Linked DNA regions of Ruminococcus albus AD2013. Each later gene encodes a partner of the first gene's protein in a complex. Links are inferred from orthologs where the notes say so. Each region holds a gene or a part of one and is shown in the gene's direction. Other genes may lie near its edges.

Region 1 (3,247 bases):
GGCGACAGGACAACTATCAATGCTTATGCAGCAGAAGCTCTGCTTTCGGGCATAATGCTTGATACTAAGTATTTTGTAATGAAAACGGGCGTCACAACCTTTGAGACGGCTGCTTTCCTTAAAAAGATGGGAGCGGATACCATTGCTGTAAAGCAGATGTTCGCAAATTCCATCGAAACTTATCATGAAAAATCCAAGGTCATCAATTCGGCGGAGATATACCGCGGATGTGCTATCGCACGGGCTGACGGCAGCTTTGCAAACGTCAGGGTCGCAGCCTCTCAGGCGGCGGATGAAATGCTGGGAATAACTGGAGTATTTGCTTCATTTGTTATGTACAAGCAGGGTGATTTTGTTAATATCTCGGCCAGAAGTATGGGCAAGTTCAATGTCCAGGTGATAATGGAAGCACTGGGCGGCGGCGGTCATCTAACAATGGCGGCGGCTCAGTTAAAGACCGATATAGAGTCTGCTGACAGGCAGCTTCGTGAGGTCATTGATGATTTCATCAAAAATATGTAAACCAGAAAGGTGTGTTTGAAATGAAAGTAATTTTACTTAAAGACGTTAAAGGTTCGGGCAAGGCAGGAGATACCCTGAACGTTGCTGACGGATATGCAAGAAATTTCCTTATCGCAAAGGGTCTGGCAGTTGAAGCTAACTCCAAGAACCTCAATGATCTGGCAGGCAAGAAGGCTTCGGCACAGCATAAGATAGATGTGGAGACCGCAGATAACAAGGCTATCGCCGATAAGATCGCTGATAAAGAGGTAGTTATCAAGGCTAAGGCAGGTCAGGGCGGCAAGCTTTTCGGCGCTGTAACATCAGGTGTTGTGGCTGAGGCTCTGAAAGACCAGTACGGCGTTGATGTTGACAAGAAGAAGATCGCGCTCAGCACGGATATCAAGGCTTTCGGTGATTTCACTGCGGCTGTCAAGATGTCTCACGGCGTATCATGCAGCATCAAAGTTAAAGTTGTGGAGGAATAAATGGCTGACATAAGCGATTTCAATGCAGTCAGCGGTTCTGATCTGCCCGGGAGGTCGCTGCCGTACAGTCAGGAGGCTGAAGAAGCAGTCATAGGCTGTGTTCTGCTTGACCCTGTGGAATGCCGTGAAAAGGCGATGGAGATGCTCAAACCCGAGCATTTCTACCGACCCAAGCACCAGCAGATATTCTCCATAATGATGAGAATGTTCACCACAGGCAAGGCAGAGGACGTCGTGACTGTCGTTGATGAGGCTGTCAATGCGGGTGTTTTCGAGAATTCCGCAATGGCGATGAAGTACCTCTACGGGCTGATGGACAACGTTCCTTCAACCAAGAATATCGAGAGCTACTGCAACATCATTTTGCAGAAGGCACAGCTGCGTTCTCTGATGAACGTAGCGAATGAGATAATCGCAAGCGTCAGTGATGGTGCGGGGGATCCGAAAGCTTTACTTGACAGTGCTGAACAGAAGATATTCAGCATAAGGCAGGGCAGGGACTTACAGGGTCTGACCAGGATAAGCGATGTAATCGTTGAGAATTTCCATCATCTGACAGAAATTTCAGGTCCCGATGCCGAGAAGTATCAGGGTGCAAGATCCGGATTTTCTCAGCTCGATCACGTTACTACAGGTCTGCAAAAGACCGACCTTATCGTGCTTGCAGCGCGTCCTGCGATGGGTAAGTCGGCATTTGCGCTGAATATCGCGGTAAACTGCTGCAAAGCTACCAAGAGGGACGTTGCCATATTCTCACTCGAAATGGGTAAAGAACAGCTGGTTGGCAGAATGCTGGCTTCAGAGGGTAAGGTAAACAATACTTTGCTGAGAAACGGCGAGATGAAGGACGAGGACTGGACAAAACTTGCCGAAGCTGCCGATGTTCTTTCACAGCTGCCGATCTATCTCGATGATGGTGCGGGCGGCGTTACTGTGCCGCAGATGAAAGCAAAGCTCAGAAGACTGAATAATCTGGGTCTAGTAGTCATAGACTATATACAGCTGATGGAATCGCCAAACAAGCACAGCAGCCGTGTTAACGAAGTATCTGAGATAACGCGACAGATAAAGCTTATGGCTAAGGAACTCAGTGTTCCTGTTATCGCACTTTCGCAGCTTTCACGTAACGCCGAGAAGCGTGACGATAAGCGTCCTCTGCTTTCAGACCTGAGAGAATCGGGTTCTATCGAGCAGGATGCAGATATCATACTGTTTTTGTACCGAGATGCTTACTATTCCGACTCAAAGGAAGACCAGACAGTGGCTGAATGCATAGTGGCAAAAAACAGACATGGTCAGCTTGGTACGATCAAACTCAGCTGGATAGGCGAGTATACATTGTTCAGAGGATTGGAATTCAGAAAAGATGAAAAGTGAGCTTGTTCAGAGAGTCGGTCGGACGATCGAAAAATACCATATGGCTCATAAGGGCGAGCGCTTGCTGGTCGGGCTTTCGGGCGGGGCAGACAGCGCTGCGCTCCTTTTGTGTTTGCATGAACTGGGATATGACATTTGTGCCTGCCACGTTAATCACTGTATACGCGGTGAGGAAGCTGATCGAGATCAGCATTTCTGTGAAGAATTGTGCCGAAGTCTGGGTATTGAGATCACCGTGAAAAGGGTGGACGTTCCTGCCTATTGCAGGGTCAATCCTGTATCCGAAGAGGAAGGCGCCCGAATGTTAAGGTATAAAGCTTTACAAGAGATAACGGCTGATAAGATATGTACAGCTCATAACCTTGACGACTGTCTTGAAACTACGCTGTTCAATCTTGCGAGAGGTTCCGGACTTAAAGGTATAGCTTCGATACCGCCTGTAAGGGATAACATAATCCGACCGCTGATAGAGTGCAGCCGAGCCGATATCGAGGATTATCTTGCAGAAAAAGGGCAGAACTTCGTCACGGATTCGACTAATCTTCTGGATGAGTATTCACGCAATAAGCTACGGCACAAAGTTGTTCCTGTGCTGCGGGAGCTAAATCCATCACTCATGGACACTTTCGCGAAAACCCTTGGATTTCTGCGGGAAGACAGCGCATTCCTGGAAAAACTCGCAGATGAAGCCTATGAAAAAGTCAACTGCGGAGACGGTTATTCCTGCAAGCTGATAAGAGAGCTGGATTATCCCGTAAGGCGCAGAGTTATCATGCGCATACTTTCAAAGTATGATATCGAAGTCGGACAGGATAAGATAGAGATCATCGAAAAGCTTATTAATGAAGGCGGCAAAGCTAATGTCAAGGCGAAATGCTTTG
Region 2 (3,282 bases), 300 kb from region 1 along the record:
AACACAAAACACAGGTGTTCTTGTCTCCTGCGGGAGATCATTACCGTACCCGCCTTACACATACACTTGAAGTCAGCCAGATAGCAGGCACCATAGCCCGCGCACTCAGGCTGAACGAGGATCTGACCGAAGCCATCGCGCTGGGTCACGACCTTGGGCATACACCTTTCGGTCATGCGGGTGAGCGTATGCTGAACGAACTCAGCCCCTACGGATTTCATCATTACGAGCAAAGCCTGCGCGTGGTGGATAAGCTGGAAAAGGAGGGCAGGGGACTTAACCTTACCCATGAGGTCAGGGACGGAATACTTAAACATACCAACGCCGTCGCAAAGACCTATGAAGGCTACGTCGTTCGCTTTGCCGATGTTATAGCCTATATAAACCACGATATCGACGATTCCATCAGGGCGGGGATACTAAGAGAGGATGATATCCCCTCAAAGATAACTTCGGTTCTCGGTCATTCAAAATCCTCGCGTATCACAACACTCGTAAGTTCGCTGATAGAATGTGGACTTAACGGCGAAGCGGGTGACGAGGATTCGCTGAAAATGACACCCGAGGTGGAAACTGCATATAAAGCGCTGCACAAGTTCATGTTCGACAGCGTGTATACAAATCCTGTCTGCAAATCAGAAGAACGCAAGGCGCAGGATATGATAGCATATCTATACAAATATTATACCGACCATCTTGAAAGACTGCCCGCAATGTATATGAATCTTGCATATCATTACGGAATAGATATGGCGGTCTGCGATTATATATCGGGTATGACCGATGTTTTCGCAGTAGAAACTTTCAAGGAGCTTTTCATCCCCGCGGCATGGATGATAAAGTAAAGCAGATATTCAGCCGCATAGGAGAGGGGGACGCATTTTTTGGATCAGGAATTTCTTGAAAAGCTGAAATATGAGAACCCCATCAACGAGGTAATGCGTGAGAACGGCGTTGAGCTGAAAACATCGGGGCGGGGATATATGTGCAAATGCCCCTTTCACGATGACAGCACAGCTTCATGCAGCGTTGTTCCCTCACAGGGGTTTTTCCACTGCTTCGGCTGTGGTGTCAGCGGAGATGTGGTGACCTTTGTAAGAAAGTACAGAAGTCTCAGTTTCATGGACGCTGTCAATTATCTGGCACAGCGTGCGGGAATGACAGTCCCCACATGGCAGGGCAATGACGATAAAAGCTACAAGCGCAGGATGCGCATATACGAAATGAACAAGTGCGCCGCAAGATTTTTCCGTGACCAGCTGAAAACTCAGGACGGTCTCAGGTGCCTGAATTACCTCGTGCATACCCGTAAGCTTTCAGCTGATGTTATAAAAAAGTACGGTATGGGCTTCGCTCCTAAAAGCTTCACTGCACTGAAGTCCTATATGCTGGGCTGTGGTTACAGCGAGGACGAACTTGTCTCCGCATCACTTCTGGGTCGTTCGCAGACATCGGGCAGAACTTACGATTTCTTCATGGACAGAGCGATGTTCCCATTTATCGATGTCAGCGGAAATATAGTCGGATTCGGCGGAAGAACTCTTGGGGAAGATAAACGTAAGTACCTCAACACGGGCGATACCACTTCCGAAGAATTCCGCAGGACTAATGACGAAAAAAAGCTGGACGGCTATTCAAAGGCGAGGTTCGTATTTTCCCTCAATTACGCCAAAGACGTTTCGGTAAAAAGCCGTGAACTTCTTTTGTGCGAGGGCAATCTCGATGTGATATCCCTTTACCAGCACGGATTCACCAATGCGGTGGCATCCTGCGGTACAGCCCTTACCCCCGAACAGGTAAAGGTAATGAAGAATTACGCCGACAGAGTAGTCATATGCTACGATGCCGACGATCCGGGACAGAAGGCAGCACTGCGTGCAGTTGGTATGCTGCGAAGCGGAGGTCTCGGCAGCAGCGTTATCCACATGGAGGGTGCAAAAGACCCAGATGAATATATAAACAAGTTTGGTGAAGACCATTTCAGGTATCTGGTAAATAATGCCGCTGACGGCTTTGATTTTGAACTCGGATACTATTCCCGCGGACTTGATCTTGAAAAGCGGGACGATAAGATACGTTTCCTGAAAATGGCTTATACGTCAATAGCCGGCGAACCCGACAGCACAGCAAGGGATACTATGGAACGTCAGCTGGCTGAACAGTATAACGTTTCTTTCGATGTCGTGAGAGCGGCAGTCGATGATATAATGATGCGCGAGATGGATTCCCAAAGGCGTGCAAAACAGCGCGAAGAAGTCAGACAGACTATCGTTGCCGATGAAGAAGTCGCGGCTAACAAAGCGGTCTACTGCGAGCGTGGACTGATATACTATATCTGCACCAACGCCGATGCTGCACAGGAGATAGGTCAGCGTATCTCCCCCGATGAATTCACCGATGACCTTAACAGGAAGATACTTCTCGATATCTCGGGCAGGATAGCCCTTGGCGATATCATTTCGGTAGATGTGGTCTGTGAATCGCTTTCGGAAGAAGAAGCCGAAAGGCTGAAACGTTCCTTTGCGAAGTATAAGACCCTCAATGTTGACAGAGGTGTGGCGGAACAGTATATTGACTCCATAAAGGAGTATAATAAGAAAAACGCACCAAAGCAGGACGATGGTCTGACTGAAAAGGACTATTTGAAAATGATGGAGGAACTGCGCAGAAAAAAATGCTGACGCGGTATAAAATATATGTCACCTAAATTAAGGAGAGTTGAACATGACTGACAAGAGCAAGATAATGGAAAACCTGATGGAACACGGCAAGCAGACAGGCAAGCTGACCACCAAGGAGATAACCGACGCACTGGAAAAGCTGAACTTCGATGTTGAGCAGATGGATAATTTCTATGACACCTGCAATAGCCTTAACATCGAGATCATCGACGATGTTGTTGTTGATGATACACTGGATTTCGTCAACCCTGATGACGAACTGGATCAGGACGACGTTGATATCGCCCTTTCCACTGATGGTATAGCCATCGACGACCCCGTTAAGATCTATCTCAAGGAGATAGGAAGAGTGCCACTGCTGACCTCCGAGGAGGAGATACAGCTGGCTGAGATGATGTCCGGCGACAACGACAGGGAAGCTGTAAAGGCGAGAAAGCGTCTGGCAGAAGCTAACCTGCGTCTGGTAGTATCCATCGCCAAGAGATACGTGGGCAGAGGTATGTCCTTCCTCGACCTTATCCAGGAAGGCAACATGGGTCTTATCAAGGCAGTTGAAAAGTTCGACTACAAGAAAGGCTTCAAGTTCTCCACATATGCTACA

What was found.
Region 2: the proteins of dnaB (region 1) and dnaG are in contact, whole or in part, in a crystal structure (PDB 2R6A), measured with the Geobacillus stearothermophilus proteins. The link is inferred for Ruminococcus albus AD2013 from one-to-one orthologs. Residues at the interface, in WP_033016901.1 of Geobacillus stearothermophilus: Ser13, Glu15, Ala16, Gln18, Glu91, Leu92, Asp94, Ala95, Val96, Pro97, Thr98, Ala99, Ala100, Asn101, Tyr104, Tyr105, Ile108; in WP_049624496.1 of Geobacillus stearothermophilus: Lys456, Leu457, Leu458, Pro459, Ala460, Asn463, Ala464, Leu467, Leu535, Leu536, Ile537, Ala538, Gln544, Glu545, Asp548, Tyr549, His552.

What each region holds. Positions count from the first base shown.
Region 1 is NZ_JAGS01000001.1:1,231,964-1,235,210, reverse strand. What follows is about bases 260-3,177. They hold dnaB (replicative DNA helicase), read left to right. Parts: upstream 260-989; coding sequence 990-2,366; downstream 2,367-3,177. Other genes in these bases: tilS (tRNA lysidine(34) synthetase TilS), read left to right, coding at 2,356-3,177; rplI (50S ribosomal protein L9), read left to right, coding at 543-989; N773_RS0105550 (DHH family phosphoesterase), read left to right, coding at 260-522. In the rest of the region: more of N773_RS0105550, read left to right, coding at 1-259; more of tilS, read left to right, coding at 3,178-3,247. UniProt on the Escherichia coli protein: The main replicative DNA helicase, it participates in initiation and elongation during chromosome replication. Travels ahead of the DNA replisome, separating dsDNA into templates for DNA synthesis.
Region 2 is NZ_JAGS01000001.1:1,535,593-1,538,874, reverse strand. Bases 330-3,282 are described here. They hold dnaG (DNA primase), read left to right. Parts: upstream 330-884; coding sequence 885-2,681; downstream 2,682-3,282. Other genes in these bases: rpoD (RNA polymerase sigma factor RpoD), read left to right, coding at 2,725-3,282; N773_RS0106805 (deoxyguanosinetriphosphate triphosphohydrolase), read left to right, coding at 330-845. Outside these bases: more of N773_RS0106805, read left to right, coding at 1-329. UniProt on the Escherichia coli protein: RNA polymerase that catalyzes the synthesis of short RNA molecules used as primers for DNA polymerase during DNA replication.